Regions from separate parts of the Brevibacillus sp. BC25 genome, predicted to be linked through region 2. Evidence: riboswitches for the same ligand, from Rfam matches in the RefSeq annotation. Region 2 holds a riboswitch; each other region holds the start of a gene.
The links. Region 2 has a riboswitch for S-adenosylmethionine ahead of PMI05_RS18000 (MetQ/NlpA family ABC transporter substrate-binding protein). Riboswitches for the same ligand answer to the same signal wherever they lie in the genome.

Region 1 (7,520 bases), on a different contig from region 2:
TTCATGGGGTGCTCCTGTCCAGGAATTCATCCCACATCAGGGGGAGCTTGTCCAGCGTATGGCGGCGGAGTCTGTAACGGGAGCCTGCTGTTTCAACGAGATGGGCAGACCGCAGCATGGACAGATGATGGTGCACTGTCGATTTCGCCATGGAGAGTTGATCTGTTATCTCTTGCAGGCTCAGATCCTTTTCCGCCAGCATTTTGACCATGCGCAGCCTGTGCTCATCACCGAGTGCTTTTAAGGCTTGTACCAGTGAAGGAGGTGGTTGATTAGGATCTACAGCATCGTGCAAATTTTCGTCGGCAACAGGGTAATAAAAAATTTTCGTCCCGACAGCATCGGCCTGTACGGTCCACGGGCGATAGATCGCTTGTGGAATCAGCAGTACGCGTGTCACGGCAGGCTCTGGGAGGTAGCTCGATCCCGTTGCATACTCCACCAAGGCTTCCGGGTTGAGCTTTCCTAGCTTGCTTTGCTTTTGCGACCAATCCCGTTCTAGCATGCGAACGATTTCTTCCTCATGCGGCTTGATATGAGTGGTGTACCAGCCTTCCATCAATCGGAGAATATGACTCCGCAGCTCTTCTGCATCAACGGAAGTAATATGTTCGATATACGATTCAAAAAAGAGGTGCGCGCGGCACGCTTCCTGCAAAGAAGAGCAATCATCCTTGTTTCCTTGTGCAGCCTTCCGCCGTGCTTCCTGCATATTTTCACCTAGATAAGGGAGGGCCTCGTATCGGAGCTGTTCTGTTGAGAGTTCTCTGACATACGAGAGAAAGGAATCCAGATCAGCGAAAGGGCAAAGATCGAGCAGTTGCAAAAGCGTCTTCCACGTGTTGTGCTCCTTCGCATAGTCGACCTCTTGCCGTACAGAGGGTGACAGCTCGTCCAACAGTTGACGCCAGTAGGCAGGAGGGTGTTCCATCGTGTGATGCAATTGATCGTAGGTAGCGGCAGCGATTCCCAAGGCAGCTTCGAATAAAGGAGAATACGAGATCTCCACGCGATACGTTGTCCGTTCACTTCCGATGTTCAAAACTTTCACGTATATCCACTCTCCTAAAATTTTCTTGAATGATAATATTATAAAAATATCGAATTTGAAATTCAATGTTTTTCGAACAAAAATAAAAAAGTAAAAAGAAGAATCACAAACCTCTATCCAAAGAGATCACGTGATTCTTCTTTCCTTGTATAGGTATGGTTAACCGACCGTGGATAATTGCAACGCACGCTGCAGGGCTTGCTCCAGATCAGAGAGGATATCGTCGATCGATTCTGTGCCGACGGAGAGGCGAATAAGTCCCGGAGTCACTCCGGCTGCTGCCTGCTCTTCTTCTGTCATCTGCTGATGTGTTGTGCTAGCTGGATGAATGATGAGTGACTTGGAGTCCCCGACATTTGCGAGATGGGAGAACAGCTTCACTGACTCGATCAATGTTTTTCCTGCCTCAACGCCACCGCGAATTCCAAAGGTCAGGATCGCGCCAGTACCTTTTGGCAAATATTTTTGTGCCAATTCATGCTGGGAGTCTGACTCCAGCCCCGGATAACTCACCCACTCTACGGCAGAGTGGTTGGCGAGGAATTTGGCTACTGCCAAGGCGTTTTGGCTATGCCGCTCGATGCGCAGATGCAGTGTTTCTAATCCTTGTAGGAACAAGAAGGAGTTGATTGGGGCAACAGCCGCTCCGATATCGCGCTGGAGCTGGACGCGCGCTTTGATAATATAAGCGAGTGGACCGACTGCCTCTGTATAGACGACGCCATGGTAGCTTGGATCTGGTGTAGTCAGACCTGGGAATTTTCCGTTACTCCAGTCGAATTTTCCAGAGTCTACGATGATACCGCCAATTGCTGTTCCGTGGCCGCCGATGAATTTGGTGGTGGAGTGCACGACAATATCGGCCCCGTGCTCAAAAGGACGGCACAAAATCGGGGTCGCGAAGGTGTTGTCCACGATCAAAGGCACGCCATTTTCGTGGGCAATATTGGCGATCGCCTCGATATCAGCGATATCAATGCGCGGATTGCCGATCGTCTCGCAGAACACGGCTTTTGTCTTTTCATTGATATAGGTACGGAAATTTTCCGGATTGGATTGATCAGCAAAATGAACCTTGATACCGAGGCGGGGAAGAGTGTGGGCGAACAGGTTGTAGGTACCGCCGTAGAGGCTGCTGGAAGCGACGATCTCGTCTCCTGCATGCGCAATATTTAAGATGGCGAATGTAATGGCAGCTTGCCCGGATGCGGTCGCGAGTGCACCAACACCACCTTCGAGCAGGGCAACACGCTTTTCAAATACATCCTGCGTCGGATTCATGATGCGCGTATAGATGTTCCCAAACTCTTTTAAGCCAAACAGGTTGGCTGCATGCTCCGTATCACGGAAAACGTAGGAGGTCGTCTGATAGATCGGAACAGCACGTGAGCCTGTTACAGGGTCAACCTCCTGTCCACCGTGTACCGCAAGTGTTTCTGGCTTCCATTGTTGTTGATCGGACATGTCCATCTCTCCTTTTACTATGGGAAATCGGCTAATAAAAAACGGAGCATTCTCCTGAGAAGAAGAAGGCTCCGATCATGCACGGGCTTGTGTTCATCTCTCAGAATCACTGGATTCTGCAGGAATTGGCACCATGCAGCTAGTCTGCTGGTTGCCGGGTTTCGTAGGGCCTGTCCCTCCACCGCTCTTGATGAGAAAAGTTGTTGTCGTAATTGTATGAAAATATCCCCTCGCTGTCAACGCATAATAGTAAGTTATCAGGGAGGTTTTTATGTATATATAGATGGAAGGTGTTCACTCATGCCATTAATTTGTAACGCTTTTGCCTCAAGCTGTTCACATCCCGTGTGGCTACTGTCGCAGCGAAATAGGAGATAATGGTAGAAAATAGGGAGCATGGATGTATGGTGAAGCCAAGTGCTCTTCGCGTTAGAAAAGTAAAAAAGCGTATGATATCATGGAGGTGGTTACAACTGATCTGATCGTACATATAGGAGGATAAATAGCGATGAGCCATGGAGTAAAGGAAATGACACCACAAGAGCTGTTGGAAAAGCTGGAAGCCAAAGAGGAGCTGCAAGTCATTGATGTTCGTGAAGTCGATGAGTGGAATGCAGGTCATATCAAAGAGGCAAAGCTGATCCCACTCGGCTTTTTGCCGCACCGTATCGATGAACTGGATAAGAACATTCCGATTGTGATGGTTTGCCGTAGTGGTGCCAGAAGCAATACAGCTACAGAGTATTTGAGTGCACAAGGGTATGACGTGGCGAATATGGTTGGCGGCATGCTCGCATGGCCAGGTGAAGTGGAACAGTAAGAAGTGATAGAAACAGTGTGAATGCCTCCCGTGTGTAATCAGGAGGCATCTCGCATGGGACAAGCAGGGAGGAAGCAACCCGTGAGTGAAGGAACACAATTGCAGCATGAATCTGCGATGAAAAAACATTGGTTTCCTGTGTTAGCTGGCATTATCCTTTTGGCTATCGTCGGAGTATTTGGTTATAAGTATATGACAGAAGAGAAGATCGAAGTGTTGAAGCCCATCGCGGATTTCACCTTGGACAACAGTGCCGGAACAACCTATACATTTAATGAAAGTGCTGGCAAAGTACGACTGGTGGAGTTTATGTTTACCAAGTGTCCGGATATTTGTCCAGCGACTACGTACAACATGGCCAAGCTGCAAGATCAGTTGAAGGAAAAGGGACTGTTCGGAGACAAAGTAGAGTTTATCTCCATTTCCTTTGACCCTGATAACGATACGCCGGAAGTCTTGCAGGAGTACGCAGCCAAGTTCAAGGCAGATCAGAGCGGCTGGAAGTTCCTGCGCGGGGACGCTCAGGCTGTAGAGAAAGTGACGAAGGATTTTGGTCTGATGGTCATGAAGCAGCCAGATGGTTCTTATGCCCATACGGCTCGCATGTTCCTTGTGGATGGAGATGGAAACATGCGCCGCGCGTACGGGATGGCAGCTGACATGGACATGGAAATCATGATGAAAGAGATGGAACAGCTCGCTGACTAGTGAGTCTCCTCATAGGAGATGTTTACGACTTCTTCTGTCTGATTCACGAATTCAATATAAACGAGTAACGCCCACCTGCGATTGCCTTCTTGAAGCAAGAGCTTAAACGTCTCTTCCGACGTGGTGGGCGTTTTTTGTTTTCGTCCGACATGTAGGTAGTCCACAATTTGAGCGTTTGGATATCGCTTCATCGTTTCCTGCATCGCGAGCCTGCCCCATTTTGCATAGGGAGGCTGGGCATAGGTAGGGAACGGCTGAAAGAGGAACAGGAAAAGTACAGTGGAGAGAAGGGGCATCATATTCCGATAACGAAATAGGCGACGAGCGGCTTGCACTTACTTATCCCTCTCCTTTTCGAAATGGTTTGCCATGTATTTTGAAGACTTTTCGGCATATCATTCGTAGAAAATAATGACAATGAAGTGCGGGAGGTTTTCGATGCATTACTTGCTCATTCCCTTATTTGGCCTTCCTATTTTGGTGGGGGTTCTTGCGGCCATTTTTCAAAAGCCTCCTTTCTGGAAAAAATGGGGGCTCACGATTGCTTCTGCCGTATTGATTTACGGAGGCTGCTTCGCTGCGAATGTACATTGGCAAATGAAGTATGGCATTCCGGTGTTACCCACGGAGTCAGACTTGGAGGTATTTTTATACTTTTGTATCCTGTTGGTGTTTGTTTGTATCCTCATGTATATTGTCTTTTTGATCATGATGAGAAAACAGTTTTGGAAAATGAACCTCGTTTTTCTATGCACAGCCTTTGGCTTGTTTAGCTTTTTTGCTGCTGCCTTTTTAGGCATGGGGCCTTTTTTGAAAAAAGCGGAGTACGTCACCGTCGTACAAAAAGCAAAAGACCAATGGAAAGCGGCGAAGATGGATAATGAGAAGCCTATTGATCTCGCCATCGTATACAGCAAACAAGACTGTACCAAAAATTGTGCCGGGTATCCGTATTCAAGTCTGATCCTGATACGGAATCAATCGGATCAGCCGTTGGAGATTGATTTGAAACTGCGATTGCAAAACAAAAGTGGCGCCGTATTAAAAGAAGTCGAAGCCGTACCACTAAAGCTCTCTTCAGGAGAAATTACGGAGGTATGGACGGGCGATTCCTATGCAAAGCACGACTTTTGGGCGAGAGCCAGTGTCGTTACCGATGAAAGAGTTACTGATTTGAAGTATCAGTATTCGATTATTGACCGAAGATGAATGTGTGGAATAGACAAGACTGTGTGAAACGAACGTCTTACGTTGTGATATAATAAGAATGGCATGCTTGGTTCGGATTCCCATAATCATGCACGACGATGTTAGGAGGAAAGAGATTGAGCGACGTTAAGATTTTCGCGATGGGCGGCCTCGGCGAGATCGGAAAAAATATGTACTGCGTCGAGTATGAGGACGAAATCATCATTATTGACTGCGGGGTAAAGTTCCCCGAGAATGAAATGTTTGGTATTGATCTGGTTATCCCAGATATTTCTTATCTGAAGGACAACCAGCATAAGATAAAAGCACTTTTGTTGACGCACGGACATGAGGATCACATCGGAGCGATTCCTTATATTTTACGGCAAATCAAGGTGCCGATTTACGGTGGTCGTCTGACCCTGGGCTTGGTCAAGGCGAAGCTGGAAGAGCACCGTTTGCAAAACGAAGTGAAGCTGATTCCAATTTCGGAAGATACGGAAATTCCTTTTGCCAAGCTGAAGGCGACATTCTTCCGTACGAACCACAGTATTCCGGATTCCCTGGGAGTTGTGCTCTATACACCTGAGGGAATGGTCATTCACACGGGTGACTTCAAGTTTGACATGACACCAGTCGGACAAACAACGGAGTACGGAAAAATTGCACGCATTGGTGCGAGTGGAGACGTCTTGGCGCTTTTGTCCGACAGTACGAACAGTGAGCGTCCTGGATTTACGATGTCGGAGAGAACGGTAGGGGAAGGGATTCTCGATGTGGTACGCAAAGCGCGTGGACGCATCATCCTGGCTACCTTTGCTTCCAACGTGCATCGCCTGCAACAGGTGGTAGACGCTGCCGAGCAATGCAATCGCAAAGTGGCGGTTATTGGTCGCAGTATGGAAAAGGTTTTCTTGATTGGACAAGAGCTGGGTTACATCCAAATGCCAGAGGGCATGTTGATTGATATTAAGCACATCGACAACTACGCGGACAACCAAGTGCTTATTATTTGCACGGGTAGTCAAGGTGAGCCGATGGCAGCGTTGACCCGGATTGCTTCCGGATCGCACCGTACTGTTTCCATTTATCCAGAAGATACGGTTATCATTTCCGCATCCCCGATTCCTGGGAACACAATCAACGTCAGTCGCACGATAGACAAGCTGTACCGTGCAGGTGCCAACGTGGTATTGAGTCATGCATTTGACATCCACGCATCTGGACATGGCAGCAGTGAAGAATTAAAGCTCATGCTCAACTTCATTCGTCCAAAATATTTCATCCCGATTCACGGGGAATACCGGATGCTCAAGACTCACTCCAAGCTGGCCCAACAGGTTGGGATCGAGGAGAGCAACATCTTTATTATGGACAACGGCGAAGTACTGAATTGCAACCGCGAAAAAGCGTGGCTCAGCAAAGTACAAGCAGGGATTGTCCTCATTGATGGCAGTGGTATTGGCGACGTCGGCAATATCGTTCTGCGCGATCGCAAGCATTTGGCAGAGGATGGCTTGATGGTTGTAGTTGTCAGCCTGGATATGAAGAACTTCAAAATTTTGACGGGCCCAGATATCGTGAGCCGCGGGTTCGTATACGTACGCGGTTCGGAATCCTTGATTCAGGAAGCGACACAGCTCGTTCGTGGGCGTTTGCAGGAAGCATTGGATAAGAAAATCAAGGAATGGTCTGAGCTGAAGTCACAGATTAATGAAGTGATCAAGCCGTTCATTTACGAAAAGACAGGCCGTAATCCAATGATTCTTACCATTTTGATGGAAGTGTAGCTCCTGCTTTCTCGGGTAGGCGTAGTCGGGGTATAATAATAAGTAAGTTGAACACGTGATATAAAGGAGAGGTTGCCCAATGATGTCTTATGAAGCATATATGAGCCAAGTAATTCAACCGATGCGCGATGAGTTGACTCGCAACGGTTTTCAAGAGCTTCGCACTGCTGAAGAAGTAGAGCAAGCACTGCCAAATGCAAAAGGCCTGACACTTGTTGTTGTGAACTCGGTTTGTGGCTGCGCAGCAGGACTCGCTCGTCCAGCAGTTGTACATTCCTTGAATCACGCTACAAAGCCGGATAACATCTTCACTGTATTCGCAGGTCAAGACAAGGAAGCGACTGCAAAAGCACGTGAGTATTTCGAAGGCTATGCACCGTCTTCCCCATCCTTCGCGATCATGAAAGATGGCAAAATCATGACTATGGTCGAGCGTCATCAGATCGAGAACAACGAACTGGCGACAATCGCTGGCCTGTTGACCAACGCTTACGACACT
Region 2 (7,520 bases):
GCAACTAATTGGAGTGCCATGTCGATACCAGAGGAAACACCGGCCGCTGTAACGATTTTGCCCTGACGAACGACTCTTTCCTCTGTTGGAGTGGTTCCAAGGGATTGGAGTAGTTCGAAGGAACCCCAATGAGTGGTGGCAACGGCTCCTTGTAACAAGCCTGCGGCGCTCAAGATCAGAGAGCCATTGCAAACAGACGTAGTCCATTTCGTTGTTTCATGTATGTGTCGAATCCACTGTAGGGTTTCTTCGTCATTCATAGGGGTTTTATAATTGGGTGGACTGCAACCGGGAACAACAAGAATATCAGCGGAAGTAACTTCAGAAAAACTGTAATCGGCATGTAAATAACCCATATTGGAGTCAAGTTTGATTAACCCCTGTTTCTTAGCGACAAACTTCACTTCACATTTCAGCGTAGCAGCGAATACATCGTATGGACCAATTGCATCTAATGCGGTGATGCCGTCGAAAAGCAAGATTGCAACCTTCATGATGATCTCTCCTTTGAAATGGAATATTTTTCTGGCAAACAAATACTAACATACCTATACGGGGTATATCTATGTCGGGATTGTGACTAACTGTAAGGTTTTCTAATCCCGTGTAACGAAGAGGGATAAACAATAGGTATAGCAAAAAGCCGGTTACACCGTAAAACATGGTGAAAACCGGCTTTTTGCTAGCGGATTCTAACAATTATCTGGCTCCAACCAGCTTGCGCTCTTCCGTGTAAACAGGTTGGGTAGTGTTTTCGTTTGGTTGCTTTTGATCCACAGCATGAGACAGCTCATAAGGGAGGCAGAGCGGTACACCCGTGCGAGGATCAATAAGGATGTCTGCTTCGATGTTGAATACCTTACGCAGCATCTCAGGCGTCATGACTTCAACAGGGCTTCCCTCAGCGACAACGGTACCGCGAGAGATTGCAACCATGTGCTGTGCATAACGGGTTGCGTGGTTCAGATCGTGGACGACCATGACGATCGTACGATTTTCTTCGTCATTCAGCTTTTGCAGAAGCTTGAGAACCTCCAGCTGGTGAGCCATATCCAGGAATGTCGTAGGCTCATCCAGGAACAGGATGTCTGTTCCTTGCGCCAGTGCCATCGCAATCCAGGCGCGCTGGCGCTGACCACCGGACAGCTGGTCAACCGGACGATCATGGAAATCGACCATGCCGGTCATGGAGATAGCCCAATTTACAATCTCCTTGTCTTCCTTGCTCAAAGAGCCGAAGCCTTTTTGATGGGGGAAGCGGCCATACGTAACGAGCTCAGACACGGTCAAGCCATCGGGTGCGGTTGGGTTTTGCGGCAAAATCGCCAGTTGCTTGGCGACTTCCTTGGTCGATTGCTGGTGGATCGATTTTCCGTCCAAAAATACTTGTCCGCCGGTTGGTTTCATAATTCGGGCGAGAGTTTTGAGGATCGTCGATTTACCAGAACCATTTGCACCGACCAGGGCAGTGATTTTTCCAGAAGGAATGCTGATGTTCAAGTCTTTGACAATGGAAAGCTCACCGTATCCGATGTCCAGCTTTTGCGTGTATAAGCGCTCCACAATGGGCCAACTCCTTTTTAAAAAAGTATGTACGTATATAATCAATCGTAGTAATGATAATCATTTTCACTAAGTTAAAGTATATAACGGAACGAGGTCAAATTCAATATGTAAAAAGCCAACCTGCTCACATGCGTGAACAAATTGGCCTTGGGTTAACAAATGATTATCCAGTGTTAGTAGGTGATATGAGCGATGATCCCTTGTTCGTCGTCCAATACCAGCTCGATACCGGCAGAATAAGGGTTGCGCTGCATCTGGGTCTCCAGGTAGTAGCGAATCGCTTCAATCATATTCATCTCGATGAAGACTTGTTGGCGTTCCATCCAGTGTACTTCAGCAGAGAAGCCATACTCTTCGTCCCACATCAGCTCGACGGAGATGTCTTGTGGCTTCAGCTGCTTTTTGTAGGCTGCGTGAATGCAGATCGCATTAATGATATCTTGTTCGGAAAATGTTATCTTTTCCATGCGTTCAGTTCCTGTTCTTTCTCACGCTTGTTTTTGAAGTAGACGATCACTTTGCGGATCAGGATAATCACAGCGAGGATCGCCATCAGGTTGATCATGAAGCCAAGGATGGAGCCCAGGATACCCATGTCACCGAACAGGGACCCGAACAGCAAACCTGCCAGACCACCAATCATGAGACCTTTCATGAATCCGCCGCTTTTGCTTGCTGTAGCAGCAGGAGTTGTTGTTGTACCTTTATTAGTTGAAGCATTTACATTCGTATCTGCTTTGTTAGGCGTTTGCGTGTTCGTAGGAGCAGTATTAGAGTTGAAGGATTTTTTCCCGGACTTATAGCCTTTCGCGTCGGCATGATCAATGAATCCTCCGGCTGGAGCGAGTACGAGCATTACGGCAACCAACATCATGATGAGTTTTTTCATGTTATTTGAGTAGCCCCTCTCATTTAAATGACTTGTATATATAAGTTTACATGAATATCGAGCGGAATTCCAACGAACTTTCAGTGACGATCGGTCTAAATACCTACAAAAAAGCCCCTGACAAGCGATCTCGTCAGGGGTTCTTCGATTTACGCGCTCTTTTTCAGTTTTCGGGCTGCCCAGTTACCCAACGATTGAATGAGCTGTACCAGGACGACGAGGATAATGACGGTAATGATCATGACTTCGATGTCCCATTGCTGGTAGCCGTAGCGCAAGGCGAGATCGCCGAGTCCGCCGGCACCTACTGCCCCAGCCATAGCAGTAGCCCCAATCAAACCGATGGTTGCGATTGTCAGGCAGAGGACGATGCCAGGCCGTGCTTCACGCAGCATGATGCGAAAAATAATCTGCGTCCGGGATGCGCCCATCGCCTGGTACGCTTCGATAACGCCACGATCTACGTCATGCAGGGCCGTTTCCATAAGACGTGAGATGTAAGGTGACGTATAGACGATGAGCGGTACTATTGCTCCTTCAATCCCAATCGAAGTGCCCACGATCAACTCCGTAAAAGGAATGATGGCGACCATCAGGATGATAAAAGGCAGCGAACGCACAATGTTGATGATCGTATTCAGGGTGTGATAGATGATTTTGTTCGGGAAAAGGTGATTCGCTTGTGTGATGACCAACAGAATCCCGAGCGGAATTCCGATCAACGTCGCAATGAACAAAGAAATTCCAACCATGATGACAGTTTCTTGCAGAGATTGCCCGAATACCGGAATCATTTCAATCAGACGCTCCATTAGCTCCGCACCTCCTCTGGTGACACAATATCTACACGGTAGACGGATTCGCGCAAGTAGCGAATGCCATCCTGAATGGCCTGGTCTTCACCAGAAATGTGCAAAAGCAAAATGCCGAGCGCCGTTCCCTTAATGGTTGTAATCGAGCCGTACAACAGATTCGTACTAATCGGAAAACGTGCCGACAAGGTACCAAGAACAGGATCGAGAGCAGCATCACCGCGAAAGGCAACGCGAACAATTTTGGAAACGGGTCCGGTTTCTTTTATCTTGGACAAAATCTCCTGTGGTACCTGATCGTCGAAAACCGTTTTGATAAAATTACGGGTCGTTTGCTCTTGCGGATTGCTGAAAACATCCAGAACAGAGCCTTGCTCGATGACGACGCCATTTTCCATGATGGCTACCTGGTCGCAGATTTTTTTGATGACCTGCATTTCATGCGTAATTAGCACGATGGTCAGGTTGAACTTTCGATTGATGTCGAGCAACAGCTCCAGAATCGATTCGGTCGTCTGCGGGTCGAGAGCGGAAGTCGCTTCGTCACAGAGCAGGATTTCCGGATCAGTCGCAAGCGCACGAGCGATGCCCACCCGTTGCTTTTGTCCACCGGATAGCTGAGAAGGATAAGCGTTTGCTTTATCAGACAAGCCAACCAAGCCGAGAAGGTCTTCTACCTTGCGCTTAATGACATCTTTGGGGACGCGATTCATCCGCAAGATTTCCGCGACATTGTCAAAGACATTATAGGAAGAGAGCAGGTTGAAGTGTTGAAAAATAATCCCGATCTTTTTGCGAGCTTGCCGCAGCTCTTTTTCCTTGAGGGTCAGCATGTTCTGGCCATTGACGATCACAGAACCGCTAGTCGGCTTCTCCAACAGGTTGATGGTACGGAGCAGGGTACTTTTCCCTGCTCCGCTAAAGCCGATAACCCCGTAGATTTGCCCTTTTTCCACCTGCAGGGATACGCCCTTCAATGCTTCTACCTGCTTGTTTCCTACTTGATACGACTTATGAATATCGGTTAGCTGTATCATAACTAGTTCTCCTTGTTGTTCTTGATGTTCCTGGCGTCGACCTTACCAGGACGGCAGTACAGCTCCTTCAAAACGTTCGTCGATGAATTTTTTCACTTCTTCCGAACGGTAGATGTCCACCAGCTTTTTGACAGCTGGGTTGTCTTTGTTGGTTTCGTTGGCTGCCAAAATGTTTACATAGGGAGAGTCGGCCGTCTCAGCGAAGATCGCATCTTTTTGCGGGGAGTAGCCGGCTTCCATTGCGAAGTTCGTATTAATCGAAGCGACTTCTACGTTCTTCAGCGAGCGTGCCAGGAAAGCAGCCTCCAGCTCTTTGAATTGCAAATTTTTTGGATTTTCTACGATGTCCAGTGGTGTTGCGTTGTCACCCACGCCATCCTTGAGCTTAATCAAACCAGCTGCCTGATAGAGCAGCAGGGCACGTGCTCGGTTGGTCGGGTCGTTTTGAATGCCGACAACGCCGCCAGCAGGGATGTCCTCGACTTTTTTATGCTTGGTGGAGTACAGGCCCATCGGGTACGTCACGGTTTTTCCGACCTCGACGATCTTTGTTTTGTGATCTTGATTGAACTTCGCCAAGAACGGGATGGTTTGGAAGCTGTTTACATCGAGATTTCCTTTATCGAGAGCTTGGTTCGGCTGTACGTAATCGTTGAAAACGACGACTTCGACGTCGAGCCCTTTGCCTTTTGCGACTTCTTTTACTTTGTTGAGAATCTCTTCGTGCGGGCCGCCAGTGACGCCTACCTTGAGTGAGGTTTGTTCAGCAGCAGTGCCGCCGTTAGCAGGTGCAGCTTCTTGTTTACCGCCGCAAGCCGTTATGAGCGATGCAGCGAGCAGCAGTGTAGTGAGCAGTAGACCAGTCTTTTTCATGAAAATACCCCTTTTCTCTGGATGTAAGATGGAATAGAAAAAGCCTCTTCCGACAGAAGAGGCGAAGACTGCGAGTATGTATCCACACTGCAACAATACCTCTCTTATCTGTCGGAATAAATTCCGCTGGATTTGGCACCGTATCGTTTGCGATAGGTTGCCGAGGTGTCATAGGGCCAGTCCCTCAACCTCTCTTCATAAGAGAATGTGCTATGAAATTATCATTCCAAACATTGTTGTTAATTCTTATTTGGATAGTTGGATTATAACGACTGATTTTTTAGGTGTCAACTGTTTTTGCAAACGAATGACTTGGTGGAAAAATGTGAAATTGATCTAAATACGAATATTCTATTGAAGAATTGAAAAATCATTTGTATAATGAGAGCGAATGAACCCGATACCAGCTATCGCAGGTGATGACATGACTCTAGTGGACTCCAATGAAACCAGAAAAAAGCTGTCTGCCATCTATAATGAGATAGCAAAAGAGTTGTTCGGATTTGGAACGACTCTGCTCCGAGTCACGATTGAAAATCAGATGATTACGTTCCAAGCCAAGCATCGCCGCTCTCCGCGCTCACAAGCGTTGGAAGGAGAAGCACCGGCCCTCAAGCTCGAAGTCGATTTTCGGATGTCCCTTCTTTATAAGAAGAGACTGCGGGAGCGATTGGAAGAAGAGATGGGGTTGCCGTTGGAAGCCGTGCTGCGGGACTATGATGCGCCTACACAGTGGGCGATCACAAATGTTATTTTAGCTGAATCAGAACTGAATACCTGACGCAATCGTTCGGATTTTTTCTTTTGATCTATCTTAAGGGGAGACCGTAGACTTTGCGTAAAAACGGGTGTCACTTCTCTTTGTTTACGAAGAAAAGTGCTCTTGTTTAGAATGATAAGTTCTAATCAAGGGTACTTTTCTTTTTATTGTATCACCATATTTTGTCATCAAATGAACCCAACTGGAGGAGAATTACGATGAAAAAATTACTTGCTGGAATCCTGTCTTTTTCTATGATGTCACTGGCTCTCGCTGGCTGTGGCAGCAATGATCAACCACAAGCGGGAGGAGCTGGCGGCGAAGCCAAGGGTGAGCCACAAAAGCTGGTCATCTCCACATGGGGCTTTTCCGAAGACTTTTTCCGCAAAGAAGTATATGAGCCGTTTGAAAAAGAACATAACGTGAAAATTGTGCTGGAAATCGGGAACAACGCAGAGCGTCTGAACAAAATTCGCCAAGGAAGCTCCGATGTAGACTTGATCTACCTCTCTGACTACTATGCACAGCAAGGGATTGAGAGTGGCGCATTTGAAAAAATCGACCGCAGCCGCATCCCGAACATGGATCAAATCTACGACATCGCCAAAGCACCACTGGGCGAGGAGTACGGTCCAGCTTACACGATTGGCCAATTCGGGATTGCCTACAATCCAAAGCTCGTGAAAACCGAGATCAAGGATTGGAAAGACCTGTGGAACCCAGAGCTGACGGGCAAGCTGACACTGCCTAGCATTACGTCCACAACTGGCCCGATGGTTCTCGACAGTGCTTCTACGGTCGCGGGCAGCAAGGAATTTAACGAGGATCAAGCCTTCGCGAAAATGAAAGAAGTCAACCAAAGTGTAGTGAAGTTCTACGATAAGACTTCCGAATACGTGAACATGTTTGGTCAAGAAGAAATCGGCGTAGGACCGATCATGGAAATGTACTTCAAAGACATCAAAGCCGCTGTTCCAGAAGCTGTTTTCGTACAACCTGCAAGCGGCGGATATGCGGTCATGAATACGGTTAACATCGTAAAAGGCTCGAAAAACAAAGCACTGGCTGAAGACTTCATTAACTACCAGCTGAGCAAGGAAGTTCAGGAAAAAACAGCAAAAGCAAAAATCGATTCTCCTGTAAACAAGTCTGTTCAACTGACAGAAGAAGAAGCAAAAGGCGTAACGTACGGGGAAGAAACCGTAAGCAAGCTGAAAATGCTGGACATGAAATTCGTTAACGAGCACTCCAAAGCATGGATTGACCGTTGGAATCGTGAAATCACGCAATAACGAACGATAGAAAAACAAAGGTCGAGGGTATAGACAATTTCGGATATACCCTCGTTTTCATGATGAACGTGAGGAGGACCACTCGTGCAAAAGATCATTCTTGACGTGGATACGGGCATTGATGATGCGCTTGGCATTATTCTCGCTGTGAAGAGCGGGCAATTTGATCTGGTTGGCATCACTACGGTGAATGGCAACGTATCGCTACGAAAAGCCACAGAAAACACATGCAAAATTCTCGATTTCTTGCAAGTCGGCGAGCAAATCCCTGTTGTCTGTGGAGCATCTGAA
Region 3 (7,520 bases), on a different contig from region 2:
TACGGTGGAGGATTAATCTGCGGACAAGATATTCAATGGTCCTTTTTCATTGATGAGCGGCTCCAGTTCATAGACCGAAATGGGGAACATGGGGAAACCGACGTAGTAAGGTGTAATTTCATACAACTGGAAGTAGATGACCAGTGCTTTGTCGGCGAGGTAATAATCCTGATCGGGCTTAATCGAAGTAAAGCCATTGAGTGTGGGGATGCTTCTTTCTTTGATTTGACGCTTGATGTTTTCGGAAATCACCTTGACGTAATCGCTTCCTGGCTTGAATAATTCACGCAGCGTATACAGCTTGCCTGTTTGGATATCTGCGGTGATCGACCCGAGGAAGGTCATGCCGTGAGCCATTTGCGGTGTGTAGGCGTAGTTGCTCAACACGACGCTGAAAATACCGCGTTCGTTTGTCTTGATTTCGTAGCTTCCTTGCATTTCTGTATTTCCCGGTACCTGGACCCGTTGTTGTTCGTGAATTAAGCCTTGAACCGTTTGATAAATCGCCCGGTTGATATCTTTTTCCGCTTGTTGGTTGGCTAGGCCTGCCAATTGGGGATAGTAAATCGTGGTGTTCGGACGGCTAATCGTCCGTGTCAGCACAGTAGCTGGCAATTGATTGAGTTCCACTTTTCTCCGTTTGCCTCCTGTACGTGAGAGTTGTGTAATAGCCTATTCGAAATTGTTTTTGGCTGTTCTTACTTTTTTCACAAATTTGGCAAAGGTTTGGCTATATAATGGGGAAAGAATCCGATACATAAGTAAAAAGGAAACGGGGGGCGGTTATGATTCAATTGATTCGCAATACCTTGACTGAAAAAGAAGGCTTTATGATTTTTATCCTATGGAATCATTTGTGGATGGCGGGACTCATTGCCTACCAAGTGGATGTGAACTTCTGGAAAGTGACGTCCTTGGGATTGCTGGTCACTCTAATTGTTTCGCCGTATTATTTCATTCGCAAAGACAGTCTTGTGATTCGTTATCTGGTAGCAATTGGACTCATGTTTTATGCGATTTCATTCGATCACTTTACTGATTACCAGGAGGTTACCTTCCTCGCCTTTATCGTCATGGGCTTTTTGGCAGCCTACTTGGATTGGAAGCTAGTCGTAACAGCGGGAATTACCCAAATCATTGTCACGGTTATCGGGTTCTACACAGGAACCTACGAGATTTTCGAGGGTGATTTTTCGGAGCTCAATTTGCTTATGCGTATTGTCACGATTCTCATGATGATGGGAGCCGTCACGTATCTGTGTCTCGCCGGACAAGCCTCCTTGCGAAAAGCTGATGACGCAAGGCAGGAAGCGGAAGAGAAGGAGCGCCGTCTGGGAGAAATGCTTTTGAACATCCAGCAAATGACGGAGCAACTGGATCGTACAAGTGATCATGTGCATGAACATGCGGAAGGTACGAAGCGCAATACAGATGAAATGATGGTAGCCTTCAAGGAAGTCGCCACAGGTATGGAATCGCAGGCGAATTCTACGGTGAAGATCGAAGAAGAGGTTCAATCCATCGACCAGGAAATCGAGGCAGTCACAACACAGACCAACTCAATGAAAACGGAATCGCAACAAAATAACCGTCGTCTGACAGAAAGCGTTCAGATGATGAACGAGCTGTCCTCGCAGATGGAGCAAATTGTGCAGGCAGTTAATGTAGCAGCCTCTACGATTCACCAGCTCAATCGTCAGGCGAATCGCGTAGAGGAAATTGTCGGCGCTATTAATCAGATCGCGACACAAACGAATCTTTTGGCGCTGAATGCGGCGATTGAATCGGCTCGTGCAGGCGAGCATGGACGTGGATTTGCTGTTGTAGCGGATGAGGTACGCAAGCTGGCGGAACAAAGCGCGACAGCTACGCAGGAAATTACCGACATTCTGAAATCTCTCCATCAGGAAAGTGAGAATGCGGTGCAGCATATGAGCAATGGGGAAACGTCTGTTGCAAAAGGCCAAGAGCTGGCCGTGAAAACAGTGGCCTCTATCGAAGCAGTGCGTGCCGGGATGATGGCCTTCTTGGAAGCAGCTGATCAAGTAAGCTCCAGCATGGACCGGGTAAAAGTACGTTCCGGCGAAGTTGCCATCGAGATGTCGACCATTACAGCCGTAACCGAGGAATCCGTAGCCAACTTAGAAGAGCTGTTTGCGACAGCAGAAAACCAGCATCAAAAAGTGCGTGAGATTACGGAAGAGCTGGGCGAGCTGAATACATTGTCTCATCGTCTCCAGCAAACCTTTCACGTAAATTAAAGGTTGTTTAAAAAGTAAAAGACGACTTTTTAAACTTCGATTCACTTTTAGAAGTGTTTGGAATTAAGAAAAAAGAATTGCATTTTTGAACCGTTCTGCTAGAATGAATTCCATTGTAACTAAATATATTTACCTACCTTATCAAGAGCGGCGGAGGGACTGGCCCGATGATGCCCGGCAACCACTGATCATGTCTATGCATGAACAGAAAGGTGCCAATTCCTGCAAAACCTGTACCATGGTTTTGACAGATGAGGAAGAGAACGGCTACGTACGCAAACTCTTCCTCCGGGAAGAGTTTTTTTGTTGTATTTATAAAAGGAAGGAGGTAATAAACGAACGATAAATTTATTTTATAAGATAATATTCGTAAATGGTATTGAAAAAATGGGTAAAAAGCCGTACATTACCTAATAGGATAAAGAAAAACGTAAAGTTCGGATAGGGAGAGATACATCATGAAGAAGTTATTGCTGGCATTAACGACATTCGCAGTATTGGCAACAGGGTGCTCGACTGGCACAAGCGCACCTGCAGATCAGCCAGGAGGACAAGCAGCAGGACAAGAGGGCGCGGCCAAAAAGCGAATTGCCTTGATTTTGCCCGAGAAAATCGGTGTGAATCCGTTCTTCCAACAAATGGATGAAGGTGCAAAGAAAGCCGCACAAGAGCTGGGCGCAGAAGTGAAAACGATTGAATCTACAGACCATGGAGCGATTGAAGAGAATCTGCGCGTGGCTGTTGCAGAAAATTATGATTTGATCATCACTTCTTCCTTTACATCAGAGGATGCATTGAAAAAAGTAGCAACCGAAAATCCTGACCGTAATTTTGCGATTATTGATACTGTAGTGGATTTGCCAAATGTTCGCAGTGTTACCTTCCGCGAGCAGGAAGCGGCTTACCTGGTGGGAGCAGCAGCAGGTCTGGCAACGAAAACGAACAAAGTGGGTATGATTGTCGCTCTTGATATTCCACAGTTGAAAAAATGGACAGTTGGCTTCGAAGAGGGCTTGAAAGCGACGAATCCAAAAGCAGAGCTGATGGTCAACTATGTAGGTAGCTTCACTGACCCGGCAAAAGCGAAGGAATTGGCGTTGCTCCAAGCTTCCAAAGGCGCTGACTTCATTAACGGTGCAGCAGCAGTAGGCGACCTCGGCGTTTTCGAAGCAGCGAAGGAAAAAGGTTTCTTCACAGCAGGTCAGGACGTTGACCGTACGACGATTGATCCAGAGCATATTGTTCTGTCCCAATTGAAAGGGACTGACGCGGCAGCTTATGAAACCGTGAAGAACTTTGTAGAAGGAACGTTCAAACCAGGTGTTGTTGCGTACGGCTTGAAAGAAAAAGGTGTTGGCGTAACCTATGTCACGCACGAAAGCAAAACGCCTCTGAACGCTTTTATTGGACAAGAAGTGGTGGATAAAGTGAAAGCGATCAACGATGAGATTGTAGCGGGCACTCGCAAAGTACCAGACCAGTTCTAAAAAGGTAGCTCGGTGCTGAAAAGCCAACTTTTTGAACGGTTATTTATAGCTTGTGCACAGTGATGGATGTGACCGACTACGGCTGTGTAGTCGGTCTTCCATTTTCATAAAAGGACGTACAGAAATGAGGGAGTGGGAATGACCGATCGCTTGGAAATGAGGGCCATGACCAAGAAGTACGGAGATTTTACCGCCAACGACAAGGTGTCGTTCTCACTGGCAGCAGGAGAAGTCCACGCGATTGTCGGGGAAAATGGAGCGGGCAAAACAACACTGATGCGGATGCTGTACGGGATGGAGCAACCGACGTCGGGAGAGATCGTGTTAAACGGCAAGCCAGTTGTTTTTCGCGGACCAGAGGACGCGATTCGAAATGGAATCGGGATGGTTCACCAGCACTTTATGCTCTTCGGAGAATTCAGTGTGACTGAAAATATCGTGATCGGATACGAGCCGAATCAAGCGGGTTTTTTCAAAAGAAATGACGCGGAGGACAAGGTGCGGGCGCTTAGTGAGCAGTATCGCATTCCGATTCATCCGCAGGCCAAGGTAGCGAATTGCTCGATTGGGGAACAGCAAAGGGTCGAGATTCTGAAGGTCCTGTATCAGGGAGCGGATATTATCGTGCTAGACGAGCCGACAGCTGTACTTACCCCGCTGGAGGTACGTGATCTGCTGCAAACGATTCGAAACCTGGCGGAGAGCGGCAAGAGCGTCATTTTGATTACACATAAGTTGCAGGAGGTCATGGAGGTAGCGGATCGTATTACGGTACTGCGCGGAGGAAGAGTGACGGGAACGGTATCCCGTACAGAAACCAACGCGGACGATTTAGCCAGACTGATGGTCGGACGTGAATTGCAGGAGCTAGCTGAGCGAGTTCCTCTGGATAAAGGTCCTTTGTTGCAGGTGGAGAATCTCACGGTTCGAGAAAAGCAGACACTGCTCGATCAAGTCAGCTTTACCGTGCACCACGGGGAAATCGTAGGAATTGCAGGTGTTTCCGGGAATGGTCAATCCGAGCTGCTGCAAGCGATCAGTGGCTTGCGAGCGGCACAGGAGGGCACGGTGCGGTTAGGCGGCAAGGACGTGACGAACAAATCAGTAGCTACCATTCGGGATGCCGGCTTGGCGCATATTCCGGAGGATCGCTACCTGTGGGGAACGGCCAAACTCTCAAGCGTCGAGGAAAATGCGTTGATGGGCTATCAGCGAAAGCCTGCTTACAACCGTCGCGGCGTTGTTCTGCGGGAGAAATTCCGCCAAGTCGTAACAGGCTGGGTTGGGCAGTTTGCCATCAAGACAGGCTCCCGACAATTGCAGGAGCTGGCAGGGAATCTGTCAGGTGGAAACTTGCAAAAGCTGATCGTAGCAAGGGAGCTGGGACAGGAAACCCCGTTTTTGATTGCGGCTGAGCCTACGCGAGGGGTGGATATTGGTGCCATGGAGTACATCCATCAGGCGCTGATCGAAAAGCGCAATCAGGGAGACGGGATCTTGCTCGTCTCCTCCGAGTTGTCCGAAATTCTCGCCTTGTCTGACAGGATTTTGGTCATGTATAAAGGGCGAATCGCTGGAGAGCTTTCACGCCTGGAGGCAACCGAAGAAAAAATCAGCGTGATCATGGCGGGAGGAAGCATTCATGGCAGCAATCAAAGAGCTATCTAAGTCATTGGTTCAGCCGTTATTGGCTGTCGTCATCGGTTTGTTGACCGGGGCGCTGGTCATTGCTGCAGTTGGCGAATCGATCTTGGGCACCTACCAGGAAATGTGGAAAGGGGCCTTTGGCAGTTTTTATTTCTTTACGTCTACATTAGCGAGAGCCACGCCTATCATGCTGATTGCCCTAGGTCTTTCCCTCGCATTTCGGGCAGGGGTATTCAACCTGGGGGCGGAAGGGCAAATGGTGCTGGGTGCCGTCAGTGCTGCGTTAGTCGCGATCTACTTGCCAGCACCGGGAATGATCAAAATTGTGGCGGGTATTTTCGCAGGAATGGCAGTTGGTGGGTTCTGGGCGTTGTTGCCAGGCTTTATGGAAGCCCGCTTTCGCATTCCGTTGCTCATCTCTACATTGCTCTTCAACTACATCGCGGTATTGTTTGCGAGCTATCTCGTGACAGAGCCATTCCGGGATCGCTCGGGTTCTGCGGCACTGGCACAGACCGTCATGCTGGAGAAAAGCGCTTGGCTTCCGAAGCTGTTTGCGGGGATGAGCGTGCATGCAGGGTTTTTGTTTGCGATCGTTGCAGCGCTGCTGTTGTTCTGGGTACTTCGGTTTACGCCTTTTGGCTATGAAGTGAAGATGCTGGGTCAAAACTCGCTGTTTGCTCAATACGGAGGAATCAATCGCATTCGGGTGATGCTGACCGGGATATTTGCCAGTGGTGGACTGGCTGGCTTGGCGGGAACCGTTGAGGTAATGGGGGCGCACTATCGTTTTGTTGACGGTGCCCTGACTGTACCAGGGTTCGCCTGGACGGGCCTGATGGCAGCTCTTCTTGCGAACTCACACCCGCTTGGCATCATTGTGACTTCGATCCTGCTTGCTGCTTTTCAGACCGGAGCCATGGGAGTAGAGCGCAATACGGATGTGCCGCTGGAGCTGGCAAGTGTTATACAAGCCGTATTGATTTTGTTCATCTCCGCCAAGTTCAGCTACGACTGGTGGAAAAGGCGGAAGGCAAAAGGAGGGGAATCGCATGGAGCTCTTTGATTGGTCCCTCCTCAGTTCTACCATTCGGATGGTCATGCCGATCTTGTTGGCAGCTTTGGGTGGAGCGCTCTGCGCACGTGTCGGAATTTTTAATGTTGGCTTGGAGGGATTGGTACTGGTCGGTGCCTTTTCCGCGATTGTCGGCAATCATTTTACCGGGAATCTCTTTCTGGCCGTTTTGATTGCAGCGCTGGTCAGCGTTGTCTTTTCGCTCTTATTCGCGTACATGACGATCAAGCTTCGGGCGAATGAAATCGTCGTCGGTGTGGCGATTAACTTTCTCGCGCTCGGGTTGACCACATTTGCACTACGGGCGATCTTCGGTGTCAAAGGAGCGTTTTACGATAAGGATATGGCTGGCTTGCCAACTGTCGAGATTCCTTTCATTCACGATATTCCGGTCATCGGAGGCATTGTCTCAGGTCATTCGCCGCTCGTGTATTTTGCCTTTTTGGCTGCGATTTTGTTATATGTGTTCTTTTATCGGACGGTTACGGGCTTCCGCGTCCTCGCAGTTGGTCTGAATCCCGTTGCGGCACGCAGTCTCGGTCTGAAAGTGACGGGACTTCAGGTGCTGGCGATTGTGATGAGTGGCGCATTGTGCGGGATTGCAGGGGCACAGCTTTCACTGGGGCAAGTCACGATGTTTACAGAAGGTATGACGGCTGGCCGGGGCTTTATCGCATTGGTAGCGATGATGATGGGGCAGTCGCATCCGCTCGGTATTTTGGCTTCGAGCTTTTTGTTCGGGTTGATGGATGCCCTTAGTATTCGTTTGCAGGGCTTTTCACTTCCGACGCAATTCACGGCCATGCTGCCATATGTGCTGACGATTGCGGCAATGTTCTTCTTGAAGAACAAGAGTCAGATCGGCAGCGACAATCAGCAGAGCACCCGTTAAACACAGGCCATATAGACAGCGGAGACAGGGGGAAATGCGATATGAACAAGGCAGATCGGATCAAAAAAATGAAAGTACCCGCCCCAGTGGGACCGGGACTCGCCAGACGACTTCCGCCAGGACAAATCCTGACAGAGCGTTTTCCCATTTTGCATGAG
Region 4 (7,520 bases), on a different contig from region 2:
CTTACTTACCAAAATGACTGGTCTTGGCTGTGGTTTTCCGTTTTCCTCCTCCTGTAAGTTTAGTGCGACCGCCAAAATGCGGTTGTCATTGCTCATTTCCGTGAATTGTTTCTGAAGGCGGTGGAAAGAGGAATGATTCAGTTCCACCCGAAACAACCCGCCTGTTTCTAGGGTAATGCCAGTGTGCAATTGCCCCAGCTCACGAAAACTGTCAAAGAGCCGAGATACGTACCGAGCATTGCGGCCAATTTCATCCATGTACCGCTTTTTGGAATCGATTTCTTCTAATACGACAGCTGGTATGACAATTTCATTGTCAGCGAAAGAAAACATCGCCCTAGGATCTTGCAGGAGTACGTTGGTGTCCAGTACGTAGATTTTCTTCAAAATCTCGCCTCCTATTACCCTTCTTATATACCCTATGCAATTTTTGTAGGGATGCTCAAGTGCGGCGACGTGATGTACTACAGTCTATGTTCAGGTAGACAGAGATAGACGACCCATTGGCAGAATGAAAATGGGCAGCCCAGAACAAAATACTTGTAACCCTGCCCTCCTCACGAAGGAAGGCAATACTGGGAAAGGGAGAATGCCTGTGAAACGGATCATGATCTACTGCCTCGGTTTTAGCTTGTTGCTTACAGCATGCATGTCGGGCAATAAACCACCGGCGAATCAGGCTGCACAGCCGAAGCATGCCACTCATACTCAACGCGTTCAGCAAACAGCTCCTGAGCCTGCTTATAATCAATCTTCTCAAGCCACCGCTGATCGTCTGGTCCAACTGGCAACTCGTGTGAAAAGGGTACACAGCGCGACTGCTGTGGTCTTGGGCAAATATGCCGTAGTCGGTATTACTGTGGACCCGAATCTGGATCGCCCAGAAGTCGGCGTCATTAAGTATACGGTTGCGGAAGCGCTGAAAGAAGACCCTCAAGGAGCAAACGCTGTCGTAACCGCAGACCCTGCCGTCGTACAACGGTTACGGGAGATGAGAGATGATATTCGTCGCGGTCGTCCTGTTGCCGGAATTACGGAAGAGTTAGCCGATATCGTTGGTCGGATCATACCGCAACTACCGCGCAGTGTGCAGCCCCGCGAACAAACCCCTTCTCAAGTAAAAGAAAAACGTATGCACAAAGAACCGCAAGGACAAAACAAGATCAACGCAAATCGTACAGGAACACCTTAAAAGAAAAAGAGGTATCCCCCGGATTTAAGCCCGGGAGAATACCTCTTTTTCTTTATGGACGATCGCTTCAGATGGCAACTGATCCAATGCTTGCTTCAAATCTGCCACCAAGTCATCGAGATCCTCTAAACCAGCTGACAACCGGATCAAACCATCCGTGATTCCCCTTGCAGCTCTTTCCTCAGCAGGCATCGCCGCATGCGACATCGTAGCTGGGTAGGAGAGAATCGTTTCCACTGCCCCGAGGCTGACAGCCACAATCGGCAATTTCACGCGATCAAACAACGCTTTTGCTCGCTCGCGGCTCCCAACATCAAAAGAAAGAACAGCCCCATGACCAGTCGCTTGTTGTGTTTGAATCAGATGGCCGGGATGATCCGCCAGTCCTGTATAGTAGACTCGGCTTACCTGTGGATGCGAAGACAACCAGTCAGCCAAGCTCGCGGCTGTTTTCGTGCTGACATCCAGTCGGGCTTTCAATGTTTTGAGCCCACGCATCACGAGCCAGCAGTCCTGCACACCCAAAATCGCTCCCATGCCATTCTGGATAAAGTAGAGCTGTTCCCCTAACGCAGCCTCTCTGGTCACAGCCAGACCTGCAACGACGTCGCTATGCCCTCCGATAAACTTCGTTGCACTATGAATGACCACATCTGCGCCAAGCTCCAATGGCCGCTGGTAATACGGGGTAAGGAATGTATTATCGACAATGACTAGCAAGCCGTGCTCCTTCGCGATACGAGAAACCGCTGCAATATCTGTCACCTTTAAGGTGGGATTGGAGGGGGTCTCCAGGTAAACCCCTTTCGTTGCAGATGTAATGGCCCCACGAACGGCTTCTGTATCTGTTGCATCCACGAACGTAACAGAGATGCCCATTCTCGACAATACCTTGGTCAAAAACCGAAACGTGCCACCGTATACATCTTCCGCCACTACAACATGGTCTCCAGCTGAAAACAACATGAACACGCTGGATATGGCAGCCATGCCAGATGAGAACGCGAAACCGCGTGCGCCTCCCTCCAGAAACGCAATGGCTTCCTCCAAAGCCTGCCTGGTCGGGTTGCCTGATCTTGCATAATCGAATGTACCTGGCTGATCGATATCAGCCTGATGAAATGTGGAAGCCTGATAAATCGGAACCGACGACGCACCTGTGAACGGGTCAATGCAAGTTGAACCGTGGAGGATCTTGGTTGCAAAATTCATCGTACACTCCCCCCTACGACCAAACTAGCATTCAATGCCTGAAACAAATCGGCTACGACATCATCTGGATGCTCGATGCCAACCGACAGTCGCAACAATCGATCACAAACACCGACATGCTCTCTTACTTCTTGCGGGATATCGGCGTGAGTCTGCGTCGCCGGATACGTACACAATGACTCGACACCACCCAGACTTTCTGCAAAGGACACGATTTGCAGATTTTGCAGGAACAATCCCACCTGCTCTGCATCACATACGCGGAACGATACCATCCCACTATGCCCAGTCGCTTGATTCACCTGTATCTCATGTCCCGGATGCTCTGGCAGACCTGGATAAAATACCTCCGCTACTGCCGGATGCTCACGCAGCTTTTCCGCGACAATCAAGGCATTGGATTGATGGCGCTCCATCCGCAATGCCAATGTTTTCATCCCGCGAACGAGAAGCCAACAATCTTGCGGTCCGAGTACAGCACCGATTGAATTGTGCAAAAACCGGATTTTTTCCGACAACTCTTCCCCTTTTGTTACGATGAGTCCAGCCAGCACATCGTTATGTCCTGCCAAATACTTGGTTGCACTATGTAAGACGATATCTGCACCAAGCTCTAGTGGGCGTTGACAATACGGGGTTAAGAATGTGTTGTCTACAATCGTCAGGAGCCCGTGCTGTTTCGCCAATCGTGTTACTACTCGAATATCGGTAATCTGCATGAGCGGATTGGTTGGCGTCTCGACGAAGATGGCCTTTGTATCCGGGCGAATCGCATCTTTGAGTGCACGAATGTCACGTAAATCCACGTACGAAAACGTCAGACCGTAACGAGAGAGCACTTGCTCGAACAATCGATAGGTTCCCCCGTACAGATCGAGTGAAACGATCAGATGATCCCCTTGGGAAAACAAACCCATGACGGTATGAACAGCAGCCATTCCGGAGGCGCAAGCAAATCCTGCATCTCCTGATTCCGCTTCAGCGATGGTCTCCTCCAAAATGGTGCGAGTAGGATTAGCTGTGCGTGTATAATCATATCCAGTGCTCTGGCCCAAGGCAGGATGGCGATAAGCCGTTGCATAGTAAACAGGAAAGCTCACCGCCCCTGTATTTTCGTCTCTGCCTACGCCCGCCTGAATCAATTTTGTTTCCAATTTCATGTCTATTTCTCTCCCTCCAATAATGTACGAGGGCATCAAAAAAGCCCCCTTTCCTCTGAAAGAAGGCTTTGTTTACGTCACCGTAAGCAAATCCTTCTCATCTTTCAGAGTTTGATAACTCTGCAGGAATTAGCACCATTATCTCCCTGATAAAATACAGGTGATTGGTTGCCGGGCATCATCGGGCCAGTCCCTCCGCCGCTCTGGATAAGAAGATTGCTATTCAATTTGATTGACCCTAATACTAAAGGATCGGCAGGATTCTTGTCAACAATTTATTTCCACCCGTTAATTTGCATCTTTCAAAGCGGTCATAACTTGATTGTCCAGCTTCGCTGCCGCGTTTTTGTCATACGTCTTTTCATATTGTGGTTCTACGGAAATACGGGAACCGTAAAACATAATATCACGAACAGCCTCAATCTTGATTTCTGCCATGGCCAGCTTGAGCGGAACACCTTCCAGTCGGTCTGTTTTGACGACAGCACGACCATTAATGGCGAAAGACGAGCCGGCACCGATCAAATGCAGGACAACTTGTGGTTCCTTCGCAATATTAGCCAAAATACGTGAGCGATTATCCACGGCAAAACGAATCGTATCGGCGCTGACAGCATACGTCCAGGACAAGGAGCTGAGCGATGGTGCCCCTGACTCATGGTCTACTGTGCCCAAGGTAACAAAACGCTCCTTTTGCAAGAGCTTGAATAAATCTTCGGAAAGAGATTGGGAAACAGTTTCAGCCATTTTAAAGCCTCCTAACAAACGTTTTGTACGTTCATTTTACCCTTCGCTTAGCTGATAGGCAAACGTTTCCTCTCCACCTTGATTCTGGTTGTCTTTTTCCCTAGACTGGTAGGTAACAATACCGAATGATGGAAGGGGATGGACAGCTTGTCGCCTACAGACCGCCTTATGCAGCAAATTGACCAAGTACTTGAAGAGCTTCAGGAAGTTCGGAAGGTAAATGAGCGGATGCATAAAATTGCGATGTTCCTGGAAGATATTCGACTAGCAGATGTGATCCAAAATTACACAGCCCCGCGCAAGCTGCTCTGGATTAATTTCCTCGCAGGTCTTGCCCGGGGTCTGGGATTGACAATTGGTACTGCTATCGTTTTGGCTTTCCTCGGCTCCCTCTTGACGCAATTTCTTTCGATCCCCATTCTGGGGGATTACATCAGACAATTGGTGGAGTACGTCGAGACTTACAAGCAGCGGCCTTAACGATAGAGACTAGTCTCTGTCGTCGTCACGATCGTCATCGTCGTCATGATCATCATCGTGGTCATCATTCCATTCCTTACCGTGCTTTTTCCAATAGCCATACGCGTTGCCGTTGGGATGCTTATCTTTTTGCTTCCCTTTTTCTTTTTTCTTTTTGTCATCATCATCGTCTTCATCGTCATCTGTTGGCTTCACAGGCTCGACAATGACTTTTGTGCTTAATGCAACGTCAGCTTTCTTAACCAGCTTATCGTCTTCATACAATGCGAATTGAATCGATTTGGCGCTAAAGGAACGATCCTTGTAAGACAACGTCAAAGAAAACTCACCTTTGTCATTCGGTTCAATTTCTTTTTTCTTCCCGTCAGGAGCGATCACAAACAATTCTGTATCGTCCTTTTTATTCCAGCCGCTTACTGTCCCCTTCACCTGAATGGATTTGGCGGCAGGATTGTTTACAGCAGTCGCCTTGATGGCATATACGGACGCTTGATCCTTGTCAGGAGCGTTAACGATTTCTACCTGAACGGATTCAGAATCAATCTTCTTGCCATCCTCGTAAACCTCAATCAAGGCTTTTTGATCTTTTGCTGCTTGTACATCCTTTACTGAAACCGTAAAGCTGCCTACGCCATCCCACAGCTTCTTCACGTTTGCGTCTTTTTTCACGCCATTATAGGTGACAGTTACTTTGTCTGCCCCCTGCTTGACAATTCCTTTTACTTTTAATTCCTTTTTCTTCGCATCCAATACAGACATGGTATGGATGATCATTTCCTTATCTTCTTCTGCTTTTGGAACGATCTTTACCTTTTCGCTATCAACCAACTTGCTGCCTGCATAGGCACTCACGGTTACATACGGTTCATAAGATGCATCAGGAGCTTCAAAGCTGACCGTAAAAGAGTGCTCGTTGGTCGGCACGACTTCAATGATGTCGGAATTCGGCTTTTTCACAACCACTTTGGTGACATCCGAAGTCACAATCCCCTTTATGTACACCTTGTTATTTTCAGTCTTGGCATTTACACTCACGATTTCTTGATCATTGTCTGTCAGGCGCACTTCCAGCCAAATATCGCTGTAGTACTCGTTGTAGATACGCTCCCACTCCGCTTTGTTTTCTTCCATAAACGTTTGGAGCTTCGTATTCAAGTTGATTTCTTCTACAATGATGTACAAGTTGTCCGCTTGATTTTTCAAGAGCATGTTCAACGTGGTTGGATCATTTTGGGCAAGTTCTTTCAGATTGTAGCGTGTGACTTGCTTGCCCTCGTCATTCATGACTACCTTTGTGGCACTTGGACTAGCAATCGAGCTTGCATTGGCAAAAATTGGCGTCAAACAGCCAAGAATACCTGCAGCTGTCACCACTGCTAATACGGGCTTGGTCATGTACTTTTTCAACGGTAGTTCCCCCTTCTAGTCTGCCAAAATCCCCCTGGTTGCTTGGGGCATGAATATTGACGGGAAATCATTTTCAAAAGTTGCATCATCCTAAAAACCGCATCTTATTACCTATGAAAAGCCCTTGATACAAAAAAACTCCCCCCAACCTCCGAATCATTTCGGCAAGTTTAGGGGGAGTCTTTGTCCCGGTTAGTTACAGTTGAACTTGGGTTCACTTTCAATCGCGACCAATAAAGATTCGACTGATTCAGCAGGGTATCGCACTTCCACGGACTGTGAATCAGCGTTCCCAAATAGCACGTACCAGCTACCTTCCTGACGATAGCCGATATCGCTCATTTGATGATCCTCTTGCAGCAATTGCAAGAAAAAAGCAGCTGTCTCCAAAGCAGAGCGATCTTCTGGTCGCGCATGGGCAACCACTTGAATTTGGAGCCAGTTAAAAAGTGCATCTTCACGCTTCACGTGGCTCTCCTCACTTTCGACCAGTTTGCTCCGGCTTGATCCGTACCTTTACAATCACGAGAATCGCGATCGCCACCAGCATTGCACTTTTCACAGGTAGCTGCACATCCAAAATAGCGAAAATGAGAGCTCCAGCAAATAAAAGGATGTACAAGAGTAAGGTTTTCAAAATTGGCATACGGATACGGGTAGCAAAGCCAAGATAATAGACAATAATTAATTCCACAAACAAAATCCAAGCCCGATATTTATCAGCCCATATGCGAAAGCTGTCATATCCTGTGAGCTGATCTGGATTAGTTGGCACATAGGTTGATGCGATTTGTATCCAGTCCATCACTTATCTCTCCTGTCTTCAAGCGGTGAAACTCCTACCACTTCACATGCCACCTCATAGGCGGAATGAAGCGAATAGTCACTCCTTTTTTCTTAGGAAAACGCTATCTTTCTTACTTTATCAGGTGGTGGATTCTGTGTCAAAAAACGGTAGGTCCTTCCATGTTGCTGGCATGAATTTCGCCGTACATGCTATGATGAGGATATGTCAGTAGAAAAAGGTGGGAATAAGATGAGCTTGTATGATATTGCTGTCAAAACGATTTCCGGTGAAGAGAAGACATTGTCCGCCTTCAAAGGGCATGTCCTGCTAATCGTGAACGTCGCCAGCCAATGCGGCCTTACCCCTCAATATAAAGGGCTACAGGAGCTGTATGAGCGTTATCAGGATAAGGGTCTCGTCATTCTCGGCTTCCCTTGCAACCAGTTCGCTGGACAAGAGCCAGGAACAGAAGAAGAAATCGCAACGTTCTGCGATCGCAATTACGGCGTGACGTTCCCGCTGTTTGCGAAGATCG

Region 1: it holds a riboswitch for S-adenosylmethionine, as region 2 does, so the genes downstream of both, PMI05_RS10980 (homocysteine synthase) here and PMI05_RS18000 (MetQ/NlpA family ABC transporter substrate-binding protein) in region 2, are expected to answer to the same signal.
Region 3: it holds a riboswitch for S-adenosylmethionine, as region 2 does, so the genes downstream of both, PMI05_RS08480 (BMP family protein) here and PMI05_RS18000 (MetQ/NlpA family ABC transporter substrate-binding protein) in region 2, are expected to answer to the same signal.
Region 4: it holds a riboswitch for S-adenosylmethionine, as region 2 does, so the genes downstream of both, PMI05_RS15495 (aminotransferase class I/II-fold pyridoxal phosphate-dependent enzyme) here and PMI05_RS18000 (MetQ/NlpA family ABC transporter substrate-binding protein) in region 2, are expected to answer to the same signal.

The regions. Positions count from the first base shown of each region.
Region 1 covers NZ_AKIX01000038.1:69,161-76,680, reverse strand. The annotation lists gene PMI05_RS10990 (MFS transporter) at 1-5, opposite strand, end outside; gene PMI05_RS10985 (helix-turn-helix transcriptional regulator) at 2-1,051, opposite strand; gene PMI05_RS10980 (homocysteine synthase) at 1,211-2,515, opposite strand; SAM riboswitch class I at 2,606-2,712, opposite strand; gene PMI05_RS10975 (rhodanese-like domain-containing protein) at 3,024-3,335, shown strand; gene PMI05_RS10970 (SCO family protein) at 3,417-4,043, shown strand; gene PMI05_RS10965 (YqzG/YhdC family protein) at 4,040-4,378, opposite strand; gene PMI05_RS10960 (hypothetical protein) at 4,482-5,252, shown strand; gene rnjA (ribonuclease J1) at 5,351-7,021, shown strand; gene PMI05_RS10950 (BrxA/BrxB family bacilliredoxin) at 7,101-7,520, shown strand, end outside.
Region 2 covers NZ_AKIX01000062.1:49,797-57,316, reverse strand. The annotation lists gene PMI05_RS18030 (DJ-1/PfpI family protein) at 1-494, opposite strand, end outside; gene PMI05_RS18025 (ABC transporter ATP-binding protein) at 700-1,563, opposite strand; gene PMI05_RS18020 (YxcD family protein) at 1,740-2,033, opposite strand; gene PMI05_RS18015 (hypothetical protein) at 2,021-2,455, opposite strand; gene PMI05_RS18010 (methionine ABC transporter permease) at 2,605-3,267, opposite strand; gene PMI05_RS18005 (methionine ABC transporter ATP-binding protein) at 3,267-4,304, opposite strand; gene PMI05_RS18000 (MetQ/NlpA family ABC transporter substrate-binding protein) at 4,347-5,177, opposite strand; SAM riboswitch class I at 5,279-5,381, opposite strand; gene PMI05_RS17995 (hypothetical protein) at 5,602-5,958, shown strand; gene PMI05_RS17990 (ABC transporter substrate-binding protein) at 6,156-7,229, shown strand; gene PMI05_RS17985 (nucleoside hydrolase) at 7,314-7,520, shown strand, end outside.
Region 3 covers NZ_AKIX01000030.1:5,070-12,589, reverse strand. The annotation lists gene PMI05_RS08490 (DUF3298 and DUF4163 domain-containing protein) at 13-630, opposite strand; gene PMI05_RS08485 (methyl-accepting chemotaxis protein) at 786-2,261, shown strand; SAM riboswitch class I at 2,397-2,519, shown strand; gene PMI05_RS08480 (BMP family protein) at 2,720-3,748, shown strand; gene PMI05_RS08475 (ABC transporter ATP-binding protein) at 3,887-5,416, shown strand; gene PMI05_RS08470 (ABC transporter permease) at 5,391-6,461, shown strand; gene PMI05_RS08465 (ABC transporter permease) at 6,448-7,362, shown strand; gene PMI05_RS08460 (sulfite oxidase-like oxidoreductase) at 7,404-7,520, shown strand, end outside.
Region 4 covers NZ_AKIX01000052.1:36,647-44,166, reverse strand. The annotation lists gene PMI05_RS15510 (PhoH family protein) at 1-387, opposite strand, end outside; gene PMI05_RS15505 (YhcN/YlaJ family sporulation lipoprotein) at 590-1,192, shown strand; gene PMI05_RS15500 (PLP-dependent aspartate aminotransferase family protein) at 1,217-2,404, opposite strand; gene PMI05_RS15495 (aminotransferase class I/II-fold pyridoxal phosphate-dependent enzyme) at 2,401-3,564, opposite strand; SAM riboswitch class I at 3,659-3,778, opposite strand; gene PMI05_RS15490 (pyridoxamine 5'-phosphate oxidase family protein) at 3,853-4,311, opposite strand; gene PMI05_RS15485 (DUF5665 domain-containing protein) at 4,450-4,791, shown strand; gene PMI05_RS15480 (hypothetical protein) at 4,801-6,198, opposite strand; gene PMI05_RS15475 (hypothetical protein) at 6,391-6,666, opposite strand; gene PMI05_RS15470 (YlaH-like family protein) at 6,677-7,003, opposite strand; gene PMI05_RS15465 (glutathione peroxidase) at 7,235-7,520, shown strand, end outside.